3 regions of the Lysinibacillus sp. JK80 genome follow, and region 2 is predicted to be linked to each of the others. Evidence: riboswitches for the same ligand, from Rfam matches in the RefSeq annotation. Region 2 holds a riboswitch; each other region holds the start of a gene.
The links. A riboswitch is a leader RNA that binds a small molecule or an ion and turns the genes downstream of it on or off. The one in region 2 is predicted to bind cobalamin.

Region 1: another riboswitch for cobalamin. It lies ahead of HXV90_RS04160 (glutaredoxin family protein); the one in region 2 lies ahead of HXV90_RS20480 (FecCD family ABC transporter permease).
Region 3: another riboswitch for cobalamin. It lies ahead of cobT (nicotinate-nucleotide--dimethylbenzimidazole phosphoribosyltransferase); the one in region 2 lies ahead of HXV90_RS20480 (FecCD family ABC transporter permease).

The regions. Positions count from the first base shown of each region.
Region 1 is NZ_CP058997.1:786,138-792,534, reverse strand. Features, by position in the region: gene HXV90_RS04175 (DUF2089 domain-containing protein) at 127-492, shown strand; gene HXV90_RS04170 (SHOCT-like domain-containing protein) at 505-891, shown strand; gene HXV90_RS04165 (hypothetical protein) at 901-1,182, shown strand; cobalamin riboswitch at 1,553-1,730, shown strand; gene HXV90_RS04160 (glutaredoxin family protein) at 1,849-2,073, shown strand; gene nrdI (class Ib ribonucleoside-diphosphate reductase assembly flavoprotein NrdI) at 2,070-2,429, shown strand; gene nrdE (class 1b ribonucleoside-diphosphate reductase subunit alpha) at 2,426-4,519, shown strand; gene nrdF (class 1b ribonucleoside-diphosphate reductase subunit beta) at 4,507-5,475, shown strand; gene dut (dUTP diphosphatase) at 5,488-5,925, shown strand; gene HXV90_RS04135 (stalk domain-containing protein) at 6,071-6,397, shown strand, end outside.
Region 2 is NZ_CP058997.1:4,080,396-4,086,792, reverse strand. Features, by position in the region: gene HXV90_RS20500 (sensor histidine kinase) at 1-1,290, shown strand, start outside; gene HXV90_RS20495 (response regulator transcription factor) at 1,268-1,969, shown strand; gene HXV90_RS20490 (YdhK family protein) at 2,011-2,580, opposite strand; gene HXV90_RS20485 (biotin transporter BioY) at 2,684-3,280, opposite strand; cobalamin riboswitch at 3,434-3,620, shown strand; gene HXV90_RS20480 (FecCD family ABC transporter permease) at 3,767-4,813, shown strand; gene HXV90_RS20475 (heme ABC transporter ATP-binding protein) at 4,819-5,610, shown strand; gene dapF (diaminopimelate epimerase) at 5,663-6,397, shown strand, end outside.
Region 3 is NZ_CP058997.1:1,859,602-1,865,998, reverse strand. Features, by position in the region: gene HXV90_RS09890 (alpha/beta fold hydrolase) at 1-651, shown strand, start outside; gene miaA (tRNA (adenosine(37)-N6)-dimethylallyltransferase MiaA) at 638-1,540, shown strand; gene hfq (RNA chaperone Hfq) at 1,638-1,868, shown strand; gene HXV90_RS09875 (rhodanese-like domain-containing protein) at 1,964-2,266, shown strand; gene HXV90_RS09870 (hypothetical protein) at 2,310-2,705, opposite strand; cobalamin riboswitch at 3,114-3,289, shown strand; gene cobT (nicotinate-nucleotide--dimethylbenzimidazole phosphoribosyltransferase) at 3,381-4,436, shown strand; gene HXV90_RS09860 (trimeric intracellular cation channel family protein) at 4,488-5,093, opposite strand; gene HXV90_RS09855 (methionine gamma-lyase family protein) at 5,435-6,397, shown strand, end outside.

The sequences.
Region 1 (6,397 bases), 1.4 Mb from region 2:
AAAAATAAATAAAATTAATCAAGATATTAATTTTATTTATTTTTTAATTAAAATTATTAATATTATTATTTACATCTTTAATTTCTTTATTATATAATCAGCTTAACTTAAAGGAAGGAGTTCACTATGGCTTATCAAGTAATCACAAATTGTCCTGTCTGCAGTAAAACATTAAAAATTACGAAGTTACAGTGTTCTCATTGTCACACGACCATTGAAAATGAGTTTGAATTGTCGAAGCTAGCATCCTTATCACAGGATCAGCTTCATTTTGTGGAAGTATTTTTAACCTGCCGAGGAAATATTAAAGAGGTTGAAAAGGAACTGGGGGTTTCGTATCCAACAGTTCGAGGCAAGCTAAATGATATTATTTCATCCCTTGGCTATGCTCAAAAGAAGAAAAATGAAGTAGATGAGAAAAAAATTGTAAGCATGCTTGAAAATGGCGAAATCACAACAGATGAAGCCATAAAGCTCTTAAAAGACGAATAGGGAGGAACGACCATGAAAGAGGAAATTACAAAAGTGTTAACGATGATTCAAGAGGGCAAAATTGATGCGGATAAAGGATCAGAGCTGATTCAAGTGCTACAACAGAAAGAAGAATCAGAGAATAAATTTGTGGAAAAAACAAAGTATTTAGATAAAACGTTAAAGGTCCGTGTTGTATCCACCGAAAATGATAATGTCACGGTAAATTTACCAATTAAACTTGTCAAAGCCGTATTGATGGCAGGACACAGCATCGCTGCAAGTATTCCGCAATCTGAAAAATACGTAAAAGATATCGACATCAATCTTCTTCTTGAAGCAATTGAAAATGAACTAGATGGACAAATTGTAGATATAAAATCAGCAAACGGAGATTCCGTTGCAGTCTTCATTGAGTAGAGGCGACGAATGATGCATGTAAAAGTGAAAGCAAAAGACGTTCGCTTTACCGTCCCTGTTCCCTATACTGTGCTAACCATTGTCCTCTCCATTTTAACTTCTAAATGGATTCAGCAACAAGCCAATAAGTGGACAAAGGCATACTTCGATAAAAAGAAAATAGACTTTACCTTTCCCCTCATCGACAAAGAAATGTTAAAGCCGATTATCAAGGAACTACAAAATTATAAAGGACTTGTGCTAGTCGATGTCAAAGCTCAGGACGGGACTGAGGTTAAGGTTAGACTATAATCCCAATGATAGAATGGTAAGAGCATGTTATGATAAAAGCATGCTCTTTATTAATGTAATGAGCATCATTTGAAATGGGTAAGAGATGATCATTATTTCAGGACTTACGATAGAGACAACTATTTTTCAATGGTACATAAAATAGAAGATTTCTTTAAACTCAAATTAGAATTCTAGATCCATTTTAATAGAAAATCACGTACATCGTTAAAAATAGATTTTTGATTTGGGTATAAGTGATTAGTGGTAATCTATTTGGAACTACATAATTAAAAATACTGAATAATCCAAAAATAAAGAAGTTTAGAATCTTGATTTACTTTTCATTTGAAGGATGGTACACTTAAAACTATTGAACAACAACTATATATTGTGTTCGTTTTACAAAGGTACTACTACATGTAGTTTAAAAGGGAAGTTCGGTACAATTCCGACGCTGTCCCCGCAACTGTGAAGCTGACGATGATTGCAACCACTGTGCATTTGCATGGGAAGGGAATCAGAGAATGAAGCAAAGCCAGGAGACCTGCCTTTATAAAACAAATTTATCATTTCTTCGGGGATTAAGAGATGGGAACGTCAGTATTTTTGGTATGTTAACGTTTCCATTTAGCCTATCTCTTTAGAGGAGATAGGCTTTTTTATTTTATGAAAAGAGGGATTTCTATGAAACTTTATACGAAAACAATTTGTCCAAAATGCCTATGGGTAAAATCTGAACTACAACGTGCAGGACTTGAAGCTGAAATTGTTAACATCGATCACGATGAACAAGCAAAGCAAACGATTATTGACGCAGGTTTTTTAAGTGTGCCTGTTTTAGAGATGAATGAAACTTTCATAGGAGATGTTCAGGAAATTGTTTCTCAAATTGAGTTGATTGCCCTATGATTGTTTACGCGAGTCGTACAGGTAATGTCCGAAATGTTGTATCCAAATTAAAGGCAGAATGTATCGAGCTCTCGGAAGAATTGCGATTGAACAAGCCATATCTCTTAATTACCTACACAGATGGTTTAGGTGACATTCCAGCAAAGGTACAACGTTTCTTAGAAAAAAACAGGGATTTTTGTAAAGGAGTAGTTGCCAGTGGTAATAGTAACTTCGGTCATCATGTATTTGGCGCTGCTGGTGAGAAAATCGCTGCTACCTATCATGTACCCTTAGTAAGGAAATTAGATTTACGAGGTAATCAAACGGATTACGAAGCAATACAAACGTTTTATGAAACGAGGGTAATGAGATGAAAACCTATTTAAAGCTTAATAATGACGTACTGAATCGTTATAGTACAACTGGATTACTTGAGTTAGAAAAGGACCGCGAAGCTACGCGCCGCTACTTTTTAGAGTATGTTAACGTACGTTTGCGTTATTTTATAGATATTGAGGAAAAAATACGCTATTTAGTTGATGAGGGCTACTATGAGAAAGCATTTATCGACATGTACGAAATGGAATTTATTAAGAAGCTGTACAAGAAAGCCTATGATTATAATTTCCGCTTTCCATCCTTTATGAGCGCAAGCAAATTTTACGATAGCTATGCTATGAAAAGTCGTGATGGGGAAGAAATCTTAGAAAAGTATGAGGATCGTATTGTCATTATTGCTTTGTATTTAGCTCAAGGCAACACGGCTCTAGCAGAACGCTCTGTCGAAGCAATGATGGAAGCCTATCAGCCTGCAACACCAACTGCTTTAAATAGTGGTAAGAAAGCACGTGGTGAATTAGTCAGCTGCTTTAAATTATCAATGGATGACTCCATGAATAGTATTGCTGAAAATATTGGCTATTGTTTAGAGCTATCACGCCTTGGTGGTGGAGTTGGGGTCAACTTAACTGATTTACGTCCATTAGGTGATCCAATTAAAGAGATATTAAATCGTGCAAGTGGTGTCATCCCAGTAGCGAAACTGTTAGAAAATTCTTTCAGTTATTCTAATCAGCTAGGGCAACGAAATGGCTCAGGTGTTGTCTATCTAAATATTTTCCATGCAGACATAGAAAATTTCATTTCATCAAAAAAACCAAATGCTGATGATAAAATTCGCCTCGCAACCCTTTCAACAGGGATTATTATACCTAGTATTTTCTTCGAACTGATGAAACGTGATAAGGATATTGTGTTGTTTAGCCCATATGATATTTTTAAAGAATATGGTAAACGTATGTCTGAAATTTCTATTTCAGACATGTACTACGAGCTACTTGATAACCCTAAAATTCGTAAAATTAAACGTTTAAATGCACGAAAGCTTTACACAGAGGTGAAAAAAGCACAATTTGAATCAGGCTATCCGTTTGAAATCTTTGATGATAATGTCAATAAGGTACATCCTTTAAAAAATATTGGACGTGTCAAAATGTCCAATTTATGTACAGAAATCTTACAAGTACAAGAGACAAGTATCATTACGGACCAGGATCAACCAAATGACTATGGATTAGATGTATCGTGTAACTTAGGTTCCATCGATATCCATGCAGCAAGTAAAGTCAAGGATTTCGGCGCATTAGTCGATACAGCCATGCACCTATTAACGAATGTATCGCAAATGACGCATATTAAGAATGTTCCGTCTGTTGCAAAAGCCAATCAATTAATGCATTCTGTAGGGCTTGGCTGTATGAACCTCCATGGGCATCTCGTGACAGAAGGCATCCTGTACGGCTCAAAAGATTCCATTGATTTCATGGATCACTTTATGGAAGCGATGAACTATTATTCTCTGAAATCTTCGATGGAAATGGCGAAAGAAAAAGCTGCAACCTTCTACCGATTTGAGGACAGTGATTATGCATCAGGTAGCTATTTTGACCAATATATCAATAAAACTGAAGAAGAACTATCGCCTGCTGTGTTGAAGGCGCTTGGCAATATTCCAATCATCACAAACAAGATGTGGGAAACGTTAAAGCAGGATGTAATGCAGTACGGTCTATTCCATTCCTATCGTTTGGCTATTGCACCAACTGGTAGTATTTCATATATTCGTAGCTGTACGGCTTCAATCGCACCATGTACAGAGCGCGTAGAGGTTCGTGATTACGCCGATAGTAGAACCATTTATCCAATGCCTCATTTAACAAATGACAATAGTCATTTATATGTGGAGGCGTATGATGTAAATCCGTATGATTTAATTGATTTATATGCAGCTTCTCAAAAGCACGTTGACCAAGGTATTTCCATGACGCTTTATGTAACGGACAATTGGACAACCGAACAATTGGCTAAAGTATACATTTATGCGTGGATAAAAGGCATTAAGTCTGTTTACTATGTTCGTCAACGATTACAAAGCTTAGAGGAGTGTGTAGCATGTCAAATATAATTTATGAGGCAGTCAATTGGAATAAGGCAACAAGTGAGCTTGCCCAAATATTTTGGGACCAGCAATGGAAGCAAATTTGGTTTCCAGAAGAAATTGCGGTCAGTAAAGATATTAAACAATGGAAAAGCTTTGAGCATCAGGACACATATAAAAAAGTATTTGCAGGATTAACCTTACTGGATACTGTACAAACAAATATCGGAATGAATCGTGTTGCTGCTTATACAGACGATTTACAGGAAAAGGCTGTCCTAACCGTTTTTGATGCATTCGAGGCGATACATGCCAAGTCCTATTCTTATATTTTCACAACGCTTTGTACAAACGAAGAAATCGACGAGCTATTTGAATGGGTCAAGAAAAATGAATTTCTACAGTATAAAGCCAATAAAATAGCAGACATTTATAATAGTATTGAAGAAGGCAATCCAGAGAGCTTATGGAAAGCGATGTTTTCATCCGTTATGCTTGAATCTTTCCTGTTTTATTCTGGCTTTTTCTATCCACTATACTTAGGAGGACAAGGCTTCCTACGAAACAGTGCCGAGATTATTTCACTCATCTTGCGCGATGAATCTATCCATGGGGTAGCAGTTGGATTTTTTGCTCAAAATTTATTCAAGCAATTTTCAAAGGAAAAGCAAGAAGAGCTACATTTATGGGGCTATGAGCTATTATTAGATTTATATCAAAATGAAATGAAGTATACAGATGATATTTATGCGGAAACAGGATTATCACCTGAAGTGCGAGCATATGTACGTTATAATGCTAATAAAGCTTTAATGAATGTCGGCTTTGAAGCCATGTTCCCAGAAGAGGAAGTCAATCCAATTGTGATGAATGGTATTCGTAATGAAGGCTCCACATATGATTTCTTTTCACAAAAGGGTGCTACCTATGCCAAGGCAAAAGTTGCGCCAATCACAGATGACACATTCAATTTTAATCGTTAAGGATGAAGAACAATGAATCTAGAAGTAAAAATTAAAAAAGTTCACGCTGATGCCATGCTACCGATACAAGCCAACCCTGGTGATGCAGGCATGGACCTCTATTCCATAGAAGCAGTAGAAATCCCAGCAGGCGTAGCCAAACTCATTAAGACAGGTATTCAGATTGAGTTACCTAAGGGAACGGAAGCCCAAATTCGACCAAGAAGTGGACTAGCATTAAAGCATAGTGTAACCGTACTGAATAGCCCAGGCACTATAGATGAAGGCTATAGAGGCGAAATCGGTGTTATTTTAATCAACCATGGTCAAGAACCATTTATCGTAGAAAAATCAATGCGCATTGCTCAAATGGTTATTCAATTTGTTCCTTCTATTCAATTAGTGGAAGTAGATGAATTATCTCAAACGGTCCGTGGAGAATCTGGATTTGGTGCAAGTGGTACGAAATAGCGTACCTATATATAAACCGCATAAAGTTTACTTAAAAATCCTGCGAAAATGCAGGATTTTTTTGTTACCGTTGCTAATAGCAGGAGGAAATAATAGGGTACATATGGAATGAAGTAATGATAGCGAATTAAAGGAGCTAATAATCATGAAAAAAATATGTTCAGGTATTTTCCTTATGTTGATTGTCATTCTTACATCTATCACAACTGCTGCAGCAGCTAGTAGTCAACTAAAAGTGGACGGTATGACAGTACAAACGGATGTGAAGCCCGAAATAAAAAACAATCGAACAATGGTACCTTTACGCGTGATTAGTGAAAATTTAGGGGCTAAGGTGCATTGGTCGGATGGGCAAGTGATACTGACCCAAAGTGAGATGAAAGTCAGTTTAAAGTTAAACAGTAGTAAAGCCACAGTAAATGGAAAATCGGTATTATTGGATGCAAAGCCATACTTAAAGAATGGACGCATT
Region 2 (6,397 bases):
GTGGAAGAGGAACTAGAGCGTTTACAAGCGATAGGAAATTCACATCGTACTATATTAGAACAGAACTTCAATAATGAAACACTAGCACATGTCGTTCTTATGGAATCAGAAGCAAGTACAGATGTCGTGGTGACTGACCATTTCGGGACAATCCTTGCATCCTCACAGCCACATCAAGAAATCAGTGATCTGATTCGTGAAATAGAGGGGGAAATACCTTATGAAGGAAGGGTTTTACAAGACAATTGGCAAGAAGTTAAAGCAATTGCGACTATAAGCCCTATTCAAAATCAGCAAGGAACGATTGGCTATGTATTTATGTTTCAAAATACCGATTCCATCCATGCATTAATGAAACGGCTGAATAAGCATTTTCTCATCGTGGGTATTGTATCTGGTCTAGTCAGTATTGCAGTCATTGTTGTTCTATCTCGTAAGCTGGCTAAGCCACTTATTCAAATGAAAGAGGCTACATTGAAAATGAGTAAGGGTGATTTTACAGTTGCTCTTTCTACGAATGGAAAAGATGAGCTTGGGGATTTATCAAATGCTATCCAGCTTTTATCCAATGATTTAAATCATCTAAGGCAAGAGCGTAAGGAGTTTTTATCAAGTATTGCACATGAGCTTCGTACACCGCTAACTTTTATTAAAGGCTATACAGACATTCTTGCTAAACGGGATTTAACAGGGCAAGATCGTCAAAAGTATTTAGCTATTATAATAGAAGAAACAAATAGACTTTCTAGATTAATCAAAGATTTATTTGATTTAGCGAAAATGGATGAAAACTCATTTGTAATTGAAAAACATTGCTTACATTTAGAGCCGTTTTTTACAAGCATTGAAGAAAAATTAAGTCCCGCTTTTCAAGATAAAGGTATCTATTTAGTTGTACGTTGTGATAATGGCTTAACACTATGTGCAGATGAAGCAAGACTTGAGCAAATTCTGATTAATCTATTAAATAATGCATTAATCTATTGTGCACCAGGAGATATGACTACAGTCACTGTAAAACAAGACAGTGGAATTTTAAGCATCATCGTTGAAGACACAGGGAAAGGAATTCCAAAGAAGGATTTACCGTATATTTTTGATCGGTTTTATCGAGTGGAAAAATCACGTAGTCGTGCTTTAGGTGGATCTGGACTTGGGCTTGCTATTGTCAAGGAGCTTGTACAAGCACATGGGGGAGAAATAAAGGTTAGAAGTGAAATAAATAAAGGGACTACTTTTGAATTATCATTTAAAGGAGTAGAAACGAATGAAAACGATTTTATGCATTGATGATGAACCAAGAATGTTAGATTTATTAACCCTTTATTTGGAACCACTATTTATTTGTAGAGCAATGTCTTCTATACAAGAGGCATTGGATTTTTTAGAAGAAGAGCATGTGGATTTAGTTCTTTTGGATATTATGATGCCAGAGATGGATGGGTGGCAGGTTTGCCAGGAAATTAGGAAGTTTTGGGATGTTCCTATCATTATGCTTACTGCAAAAGGAGAACACGCTGATATTGTAAAAGGTTTAAATCTTGGTGCTGATGACTACGTTTTAAAGCCTTTTGATGAGGAAGAATTGTTAGCACGCATACATGCTGTATTAAGAAGAACGATATCTGAAGAAAAAGTGATTAACTTTGAAGGGCTTTGTTTAGATAGAGAGTCCTTTGAAGTATATTTTCAACATAAGGCAATTCCATTAACACCAAAGGAATTTGCCATGCTCGCCCTATTTTTAGATTATCAAAATAGAGCATTTTCTAGGGAACACCTTATACATGCCGTTTGGGGATATGATGTAACGATTGAAGATCGTACCATTGATTCACATGTACGTAATTTACGAGAAAAATTAAGAAAAAGTGGTTTTCCGGCGGATGATTACTTGCAAACCGTTTGGGGCATTGGCTATAAATGGCATAAGTCTGCAAAGAGAAAGCAAATGGAACATAAAAGCTAGAAATTAACCTCTACCAGAATTGAAGGTAGAGGTTATTTCTATTATTTTGGACTAAGCTCTTCTTCTGTTACCCATTTATGATTTGTTACAGCTTCACCACTTGTAGTGGAAGTATAATCAACCATATATACAGTTGTTTGCACAGCCTCGTCAATAAGGACAGTTGCATTTTCCATACCTTCCATATGTGTTGCGTCCGTTTTTACTTCTGTTCCAGGAGCCAGTGGTGCTTCTTGTGGGTCAATTAATTCTTCATGAATTACCCACTTATGCTTTTCTATTCGCTTTCCACCAGATGTAGGCTCATAGGAAATAACATAGGCAGTTGTAGTATAGGCACCTACTATTGTTGCTTCGGCCCCTTTCATACCTTCCATATGTCCATCTGTAATAATGGCTGTGCTTCCTATAGGAAATTTCGGATTTTCAGCTTTTTTTAACGTTACTGGTACTTCGCCAGAACTTGAATGGTTCATTGTAGAATGATCCATTTCTTCAGCAGCTTCATTAGAAGTGGACGCAGGTTTTGTTTGATCCTCTGTACAAGCCGATAAACTAATTAGAGCGACTACTGATAATAGTCCGACTGACCATCTTTTATTGAATTTCATATGATATCCTCCTCACTATGTGCTCCTAATGTAGCAAATAAATGTGCAGAAACGATGGATATAACCTATGAAAAACATTTCTTTAGTCTGGCGGGGAGATATGCTATTGAATGGGCATGATCTTCAATGTTTTTTGTAATCTATGGGCGAAGATACCAGCAAAAATAGCTAAAATAATATCTTTTGGTAGTGGAGGAATCATCCAAAGCCAAACGAGCTTATATGAAAAATTCTCTGGCGCACTTGCCCATAGCTTATAGGCAAAAAACATCCAATTTGTTCCTATCAAATAATTTATAGCCGTTGCTACCAAAGCAGCTACGATAAAACTTTTCTTTGTTCCGCTTCGTTCTACGATCAACCCCGCAACAAATGCCGCAAATATAAATGTAATAATAAACCCAAAGGTAGGGCTTAAAATTTGGCCAATTCCACCACCGAAACGAGCAAAGACAGGAGCTCCTGCCAATCCTACGCACATATAAATTGTGCAGGCGAGCGCACCTTTTCTACTACCAAGAATAAGCCCTGCTAAAATTGCAAAGAAGGTTTGAAGCGTAATGGGTACACCACCAACTACCATAAAAGGTGCAAAGGAAGTGATATTAGCACCCACCATCATTAACGTTGTAAATAATCCAATGTAGGTAATGTCAACAGTTCTTAACTTATGGTGACTATGTTGTGTAACAGTTGCCATGATTTCACCTCGTTTTATAAGTTATTACTGCTAGTGTAAAAAACGAATGTATTTGTGTCAACCTTATTATTTAAATAAGTTAACTCAATTGTTGGATTAAATTGAAGTAGACTATCTATCTATAAAAATGTATGATAGAACCGTCACAATTTTATAACTTCAAATACTATTGGTGTGACATTTTGAATGTCACTTAAAAGGGAAGTCGGTGGAAGTCCGACGCTGTCCCGCAACTGTAACGAGGAATCCTATAATATGATTTGCCACTGTTTAAGAATGGGAAGGCAATTATAGGATAGTGAATCGAAGCCAGGAGACCTGCCATTTAGTAATACCTGTAATGCCCACGAGGATGCAAGCAATTACGGACAATAGCTGGATATTTTTCTGACTTTGTTTAATCTTGGGTATTTCTATGCGCATTTTCGCATGGGATACCTTTTTTTATTGCTTCATTCATCAATATTCAGTAGGAGTTTAAAACAGATGAATAAAAAATTTATGTTATTTTCCTTCGTACTTTTCATGGTATTAATTGTTTCAATGACCTTTGCTGTAATGGTTGGCTCAGTTTCAGTTACACCGTTATATGTATGGAAAGTTATTCTTTCTAAAATTCCTTTTATACAAAATTCGATCGAGCAAGATTGGAGTCGCTCTCAGGAAATCATCATCTGGCAAATAAGAGCACCTCGTGTTTTGCTAGCTGTGATAGTAGGAGCGGGGTTAGCTATTGCAGGGGCAGCCATTCAGGCACTAGTACGTAATTCTATTGCAGACCCGTATATTCTAGGGATTTCTTCAGGGGCAGCTGTCGGAGCTACTTCTGTGATTATTTTAGGAGCCTTTTCATTTTTAGGTATTTACGCTCTTTCAGTATCCGCATTCCTTGGTTCATTACTTGCCATTGCACTTGTCTTTTTCTTATCACGTGTTGGGGGACGTGTCTCTATTTTCCGCTTGCTATTGGCAGGCATGGCTGTGTCCTTTATCTTAACGGCTATCTCTAACTTTATTTTAATGATGTCAAAGCAAGAAGGGGCCTTAAAGGCTGTTATGTTTTGGATGCTAGGTAGTTTAGCTGGAGCCAAATGGAATAATATTGTGATTCCAGCTTTCGTATTTTTTATTGTATTTGGGCTACTGTGGCTACACTATCGCAATTTAAATTTATTATTACTAGGAGAAGAGGCGGCAGTGACATTAGGCGTTAATCTTCAGCAATTCCGTATTCAGTTAATACTACTAGTATCTCTATTAACAGGTGTGCTTGTCGCAGTTAGTGGTTCTATAGGATTTGTGGGATTGATTATTCCCCATATTGTGCGTTTAATTGTGGGCTCAAACTATAAATACGTAATACCTATCAGTGCTTTAATAGGTGGAATATTCTTAGTGTGGGCAGATGCTTTTGCTCGAATTATTATTGCTCCTCAGGAAATGCCAATTGGTATTATTACAGCTTTTTGTGGAGGACCATTTTTCATTTGGCTTCTCCGTCGTAACAACTATTCTTTCGGTGAAGGAGATTAACTTCCATGACATTAGAAGCGAAAAAAGTATCATTCTCCATTTACGATCAGCGTATACTGCATGATGTAAGCATTCAAATAAAAGAAAAGCAATTTGTTGGATTAATTGGTCCTAATGGGAGCGGAAAATCTACATTGTTAAAAAATATGTATCGTCTCCTAAAACCTGAAAGTGGATCGGTAGTATTAAATGAGCAAGATATATTAAAGCAATCAAGTAAAGCAATTGCGAAAAATTTGGCTGTTGTAAGCCAAGAGACACCCGTATTATTTGATTTCACTGTGCATGATTTAGTCAGTATGGGAAGAACCCCACATAAAAAGCTGTTAGAGCTTGATCAAGAGAAAGATTTTCAAATTGTTAAAGAGGCTCTTAGACAAACGGGCATATCGCATTTAGAGAAACGAAGCTTTAGTTCGCTTTCTGGTGGCGAGAAAAAACGTGTCATGGTTGCAAGGGCACTCGCTCAACAAGCACAGATATTAATATTAGATGAGCCGACGAATCATTTAGATATTCAACATCAACTTCAACTTATGGATTTAATTCAGACTTTGCATTTAACCGTAGTAGCAGCTTTACATGATTTGAATATTGCTGCTATGTATTGCGATCAAATTTACGTTTTACAGCAAGGGCGAATAGTTTGTCATGGTACACCAGAGGAAGTACTTACGCCAACAGTGCTGCAAGATGTATTTGGTGTTTTTGCGGATATTCAAATACATCCAATGACAGGGAAGCCGTATCTTACATATGTTCCTGAACAGTTCACGAAGGGGTTTAGCCAAATATAGAAAAGTTTCATCTTCTATTAGATACATAAAACATCCTTTAAGGAGTGACTGTATGCAAATAGCCTTTACGAAAATGCATGGTATTGGCAACAGCTATATCTATCTTGATCTTTTCCAACATGATTACAAGGAAGATATCTTTTGTGAATTGGCTCAAAAAATGGCCAATGTCCATACTGGTATTGGCTCAGATGGATTGATTATTATCCAACCCTCTAAAATTGCTGACTGTGGTATGCGTGTATTTAATAAAGATGGATCTGAGGGGACAAATTGTGGTAACGGTCTTCGCTGTGTTGCTAAGTATATTTTTGAACGTCATATTGTACGACAAGAGCTAATTACGATTGAAACGAAATCCGGGATTATGCTGGCACAGGTAGTGGTGCAAGACAATCGTGTAATAGAAGTGATTGTCGATATGGGCAAACCTCTCTTATTGCGCAAAGACATTCCGATGTTAGGAAACCCAAATGAGCTTGTCATCAATGAGATATTTCCTTTACCCCAACACTCTCTTTTGGTAACAGCTTTGTTTTTGGGCAATCCGAATACTGTAGTTTTTGTGAATGCGATCGAGCAAGCACCATTAAGAACATTAGGCGGTATTATAGCAAACGATATGAGATTTCCTTATCGTTGCAATGTTGAGTTTGTAGAGGTTGTTCATGAGAAGGCATTAAAATGCTGCGTTTGGGAACGAGGTTCGGGTATAACAGAGGCATGTGGGACAGGTGCTTGTGCAGCGGTAGTGGCTGCTATATTAAATGGTTTTTGTCAGAAGGAA
Region 3 (6,397 bases), 2.2 Mb from region 2:
CATGAAGTGATTACACAACTTCACGTACCATACGCTAATGTACCATTAATTCTCTTTGGCCATAGTATGGGTTCTTTCATTACTAGACGCTATATTCAATTATACGGAGAGCAAGTAGATAATGTTATTCTCTGTGGCACTGGAAATGTGACAGCCTTGCATGCTGTAGGAAATCTAGTAGCCAAGGCTTTAGCTAAGGGACTAGGAAAAGAAACTGAAAGTAAGCTGTTAAATCAATTGAGCTTTGGTAGCTTTAATAAGCAATTTCCTAATCCGAAGACTGCCTATGATTGGTTATGTTCAGTACAACAAGAGGTGGAAAAGTATATCGATGATCCCTATTGTGGCTTTATTCCAACGAATCAATTTTTCGTGGATTTAACAACTGGCTTTGCCACACTAAATCGTAAAAGAGAATTAGCAAAAGTAAGAAAAGACCTCCCTATTCTCTTGATTAGTGGCAGTAAAGATCCGGTTGGTGAACGGGGGCTAGGCGTTTACAAAGTTGCTGAACAGTTAGCAGCGGTGGGAGTAGAGGATGTAACGGTTTATTTATTCGAGGATAAACGACATGAAATTTTAAATGAAGACAATCAAGAAGCGGTCTTTCAAGTTTTATTACGGTGGTTAGAAAAATATGATAGAAACTAAATTGCAGCAGGCAGAGGTCGTAGCAATAGTAGGACCGACTGCCTCAGGTAAAACGGCATTAAGCATTGAACTGGCAAAAAAATATCACGGTGAAGTCATTAATGGTGATTCCATGCAAGTTTATAAAGGGCTCGATATTGGGACAGCTAAAATTACCGAAGAAGAGATGGAGGGCGTTCCTCATCATTTACTTAGCTTTTTAGAGCCTACAGAATCTTTTTCGGTAGCAGATTATCAAAAATTAGTACGTGCGAAGATCGCGGAAATACAAGCTCGTCAAAAATTACCTATAATAGTAGGAGGCTCTGGCTTATATGTACAAGCTGTCCTCTATGATTTCCAATTTACTGATGAAAAAGTAGATGAAGAAGCACGAAAAGCCTACTATGAGGAATTAGCAAAGCTTGGCCCTGAGGCAATGCATGACAAACTAAAACAACTAGACCCTCAAACAGCGGAGACAATCCATCCAAACAATACACGTCGTGTTATTCGTGCATTAGAAATGCTGGAATTAAGCGGTGTATCAAAAGCAGCTGAAGCGCAAAATCGAGGGGAAGTACCCCTTTACGACCATGTTATTTTAGGTCTAGGTCAAAACATGTCCCGTGACGTGCTATATGACCGTATTAATCGTCGTGTTGATTTAATGGTGGAAAATGGTCTTCTGCAAGAGGTGAAGGGATTATGGCAGCAAAATATCCGTGGAGTACAGTCTATACAAGCCATCGGGTATAAAGAATTATATGATTATTTAGATGGCAAATGTACCCTAGAGGAAGCCCTTGATAGCCTAAAACAAAATTCCCGTCGCTATGCAAAAAGACAGCTTACTTATTTCCGTAATAAAATGGATGTCCATTTTATTACGCCGGATGATCGATTATAAGAATAAAGAAAAATTTCTAAAAATTACTAATTGATAAATTGGTAGAACGTGCTACTATAGGAATGAAGAGGTAGAAAGTTAGTAGGGAGGCTATTTGATGAAATCAATCAATTTGCAAGATACGTTCTTGAACCAACTACGTAAAAACAGTGTTTTTGTAACTGTATTTCTGTTAAACGGATTTCAGTTAAAAGGGACTGTGAAATCATATGATAATTTTACAGTATTACTACTTGATGCTGAGAATAAGCAGCACCTAATCTACAAGCATGCCATTTCTACATTCGTACCAGCAAAACAAATAGAGTTTTTAGAGACAGAAGTATAATAAGTTTGTTAAACAGTTAGTGTTCTCACACTGGCTGTTTTTTTTGCTACAAGCTATAATGATAGTGGAATTTGATATTTTGGAGGACAAAGTTTATGAAAACAATGGAAACAACACAATTATTAGATCTGTTAGATGCAAATGAGGACCTATATATTATCGATGTACGTGAAGAGGATGAAGTAGCCCATGGCATGATCCCAGGTGCTCAACATATTGCACTCGGAACTATCCCTGAACGTTTAGAGGAATTAGATGTAGAAAAGCCATATATTATTGTATGTAAGGCTGGAGCTCGTTCTGCCAATGCGTGTGCTTACTTAGAGGCACAAGGATTTGATGTAACAAACCTTGAAGGCGGCATGCTGGCTTATGATGGAGAATTAGAATTTAAATAAATCATGAAAAAAGAAAGAGTATACACTCTTTCTTTTTTCATGATTATTTTTTCAAGGCATCCATGATAAAATTAAAATTCTCTTCAAAGTTTTTGTAGATATTAACATTTTTTTGTCCCTGCACTTTTGAAGCATAACTAGCAAAGTTTAGACCAGCTCCATAAATTTGTAGTGCTCCATTCGCCAAATCCCCTTTTTGGAGAAGCTCAATGCCATCTTTCAAGAAATTTTGACTCTCCTCGAAATGACACTCCGTAATGTATTTATCACCACTATGAAATAACTTTAAATTTTCTAGTATTTTATTTGCTGTCTCTTCACTGATCGAAGCGTCGATATTGATTAACAACTGATTGATCGGTTTTACGAGTTTGGCATAGAGGCTATCGTGCGTTTCACAGGTTTCAGCAATAGCGTTTCTTAATTGTTTTGTATTCATCGTATCTACTCCTAACTTTTCATCGTTTTACTATTGATACTTACCCTAATTTTAATCATAGAAATAATTTATGTTTACATTGAACAGATTATTAAGGTTTCAACTTTTATGTTCAACATTACTCAGTGAATTGGCAGAACATATGCTATGGAAGGTAGAGATGATGGAAAAGTCTGTAGTTTACTTGTTATGGCAATTGATTCAGTAATGGATTTTTGTACAAGCCGAGTGTTAGACATAGAGAATTCTAAAAAGCACTAATTATGGAAGACTAGGAATCAAGTGAAGGAATCATTTATTGTGACAAGCACTTGATAAGCTTATATTGGGAATACAGTATGTACTAAGTTAACACTCAAAAAAATTTTCCCTCTTGACACTAAAAAAGTTGTAAAGTAGATTTAACATAATTACATAAAAGCAATAGGTGCCCATTAGGGAGAATAGGGAATAAAGTGAAAAGCTTTAGCGGACCCGCCACTGTATAAGGGAATTTCATAGTGTATGCCACTAGCAAATTGCTGGGAAGGTACTATGAGGTGTTGAACTTGAGCCAGGAGACCTGCCTACATGCTATAGAAGATATAGATGATGGAAAAGTCTGTAGTTTATTTGTCATGACAATAAACTACAGACTTTTTATTTTGTCTTATGAGAACGAGAGGAGAAATAATCATGCAATTATTACAAGACACGATTCAAAACATTCAGGGGGCTGATATGAAAAGTATGGAGCAAGCTAGAAAGCGGATTGATGCGCTTTGTAAGCCCCCGGGTAGCTTGGGTAAACTAGAATCAATTGCCGTACAGCTCTCTGGTATAACAGGACAATTATATCCGACGGTCAACAAAAAAGTGATGATTGTCTGTGCTGCAGATCATGGTGTTTGCGAGGAAGGTGTAACCACGAATCCACAAGATGTTACGGTCTTTCAAACATTAAATTTTCCTAAGGGGGGTACAGGCGTTTGTGCGATTGCGGGGATTACCAATGCAAAGGTGGTCACAGTAGATGTGGGTGTAAAAGAAGATATTCCACTTGATGCAGGTGTCATTATTCATAAAATTAAATATGGTACAGATAACATGGCACATGGTCCAGCTATGGCCAAACAAGAAGCCATTCAATCGATAGAAGTAGGAATCCGTGTGGCCACTGAGGAAATCATAAAAGGTGCTGATGTACTTGGGACTGGAGAAATGGGCATCGGCAATACAACACCAAGTGCTGCGATATTAGCTGTTTTAACGGGATGCAACCCTATCGAAGTAACGGGGTTTGGTGCAGGAGTAGGCCAAGGAGGCATTGCCTATAAAGCGGCAGTTATTGAAAAAGCAATTACCTTAAATAAGCCTAATCCAAATGATGTTATTGATGTTCTGGCTAAGGTTGGAGGGTTAGAGATAGGGGCTATGACAGGTATTATTCTTGGCGCTGCTGCCCATCGTAAACCCGTTGTCATTGATGGATTTATTTCAACTATAGCAGCCCTCATTGCTTATAAGCTCGAACCAAAAGTAATCGATTATATCATTCCTTCCCATGCTTCAGAGGAACCAGGGGCAAAAATTGCCGCTGCCTTACTAGGCATTGAACCAATGTTGCACATGAATATGCGTTTAGGCGAAGGTTCTGGAGCAGCCTTAGCCTTTCCGATTTTAGATGCAGCTTGCTCGATGATGAAAAACATGGCGACTTTAGAAGAATCAATGCAGTTGTTAAAAAGATAAAAACAATAAAACAGCCAATGACTTAATTTTTGGTCATTGGCTGAATGGTGTTTATGCACGATTTAACTTTCGTAATGGCAAGCGCCACTTCATCATATAGGAAAGAATACGTAAAGCTGTAATCACTGCGAATAAAATATAAAGGAAAATGTCTCCTGTAAAAACCTCGAATCCGATTAGCAATCCTGCAAGAGCTGCCCAAACACCATAAACTTCATCACGGAGAACTAATGGTTTTCTTCTAGCTAATAAATCTCGTACAATACCCCCACCTGAACCTGTCAAAACAGCAGCTACAATGACTGCGCTTACTGGCATATCAAGCTTAACAGCATAGAGTGCGCCTTGAATAGCGAATGCTGATAAGCCAATCGCATCTGTGAAGTTACCCCAACGATGCCAATGTTGAATCAGATGATGCGGAAAAATAAAGAATATCGTAATCGCAGCAAGCGCTATTTGAAACATCATATCCTGTCCCCAAAGTGTTGTGACAGGTAGTCCAATGAGTAAATTTCGGATAGCTCCTCCACCAAAAGCAGTCACAATACCAAGTATATATACACCGAATAAATCGTATTCTTCTTCCATGGCAATAATTGCCCCAGAAATAGCAAAGGCAATTGTTCCTATAATACTAAAAACCTCCCAAGCCATCCCTTTCACCCCTTCTATCAATAAATAAACTTTATTAAAAGTTAAAAGACTTTTTACGTAACAGAATCTATGAATTTAATAGCCAAAATCGGTCATTAAATACGCATCTTGAAATGAGTCCGCACATTAGCTTAGCGTAAAATCCTCTTAGAAACAATAGGCAAGTTTTACAGGTGCACATACAAATTGATAAAATGTGATTAAAATAAAGAAAAACATTCGTCAAAAGCGTTCATATACCAGTAGTTGGTTAGGGAATTCTAGAGTGATTGAAGTCAATTTAGATAGTCAATAAATCTTACTGATTGAAATGCGAGACATTGTGAAATGGAGAAGAAAGAATGACGTTTACATCAAATTTATCAACAGAAACGCTATCGTTAGCGGCAAAAGTAGAGGAGCAAGTTCGGCCTTATCATGCCAATGTAGAAGAAATGGCGTTCTACAATCAGCAGAAGGTGCTAGCAGCTTTCAGAAAGCATCAAGTAAGTGATTATCATTTACACCCATCAAACGGCTATGGCTATGATGATGAGGGGCGCGATAATCTAGAGCGTGTTTATGCGGAGGTATTTGGTGCAGAGGCAGCCATAGTCCGACCACAAATTATTTCAGGCACACATGCAATCACGCTTAGTCTATTCGGTGTTTTGCGTCCTGGTGATGAGCTGCTTTATATTTCTGGGCAGCCATATGATACATTGCAATCCATTGTCGATGGTGGTGATAAAGATACAGGTTCACTGAAAGATTATAAAATCGGTTATCGACATGTGGATTTACTAGATAATCAGGTTATTGATTGGGCAGGTGTAGAAGCGGCCATTACAGCACAAACCAAAATGATTGCGATTCAGCGTTCAAAAGGCTATGCCACACGTCCATCTTTTACAATTGAAGAAATTGCAGAAATGTGTGTAAAGGTACGTAAAATAGCTCCGAAAGCTATTATTTTTGTAGATAACTGCTATGGCGAGTTTGTAGAGGCGCAGGAACCTACAGAGGTCGGGGCTGACTTAATGGCAGGATCACTCATTAAAAATCCAGGTGGAGGCTTGGCTAAAATTGGTGGCTATATTGCTGGACGCGCAGATTTAGTGGAGAAATGTGCCTATCGTATGACATCTCCAGGTATTGGAGCAGAAGCGGGGGCCACATTAAATACACTAGGTGATTTTTATCAAGGGTTTTTCCTGGCACCACATGTTGTATCGCAAGCACTAAAAGGGGCGATATTTACAGCTGCAATGCTTGAGGAAATCGGCATGAGCACTTCTCCGAGCTATCATGCGAAGCGTACAGAT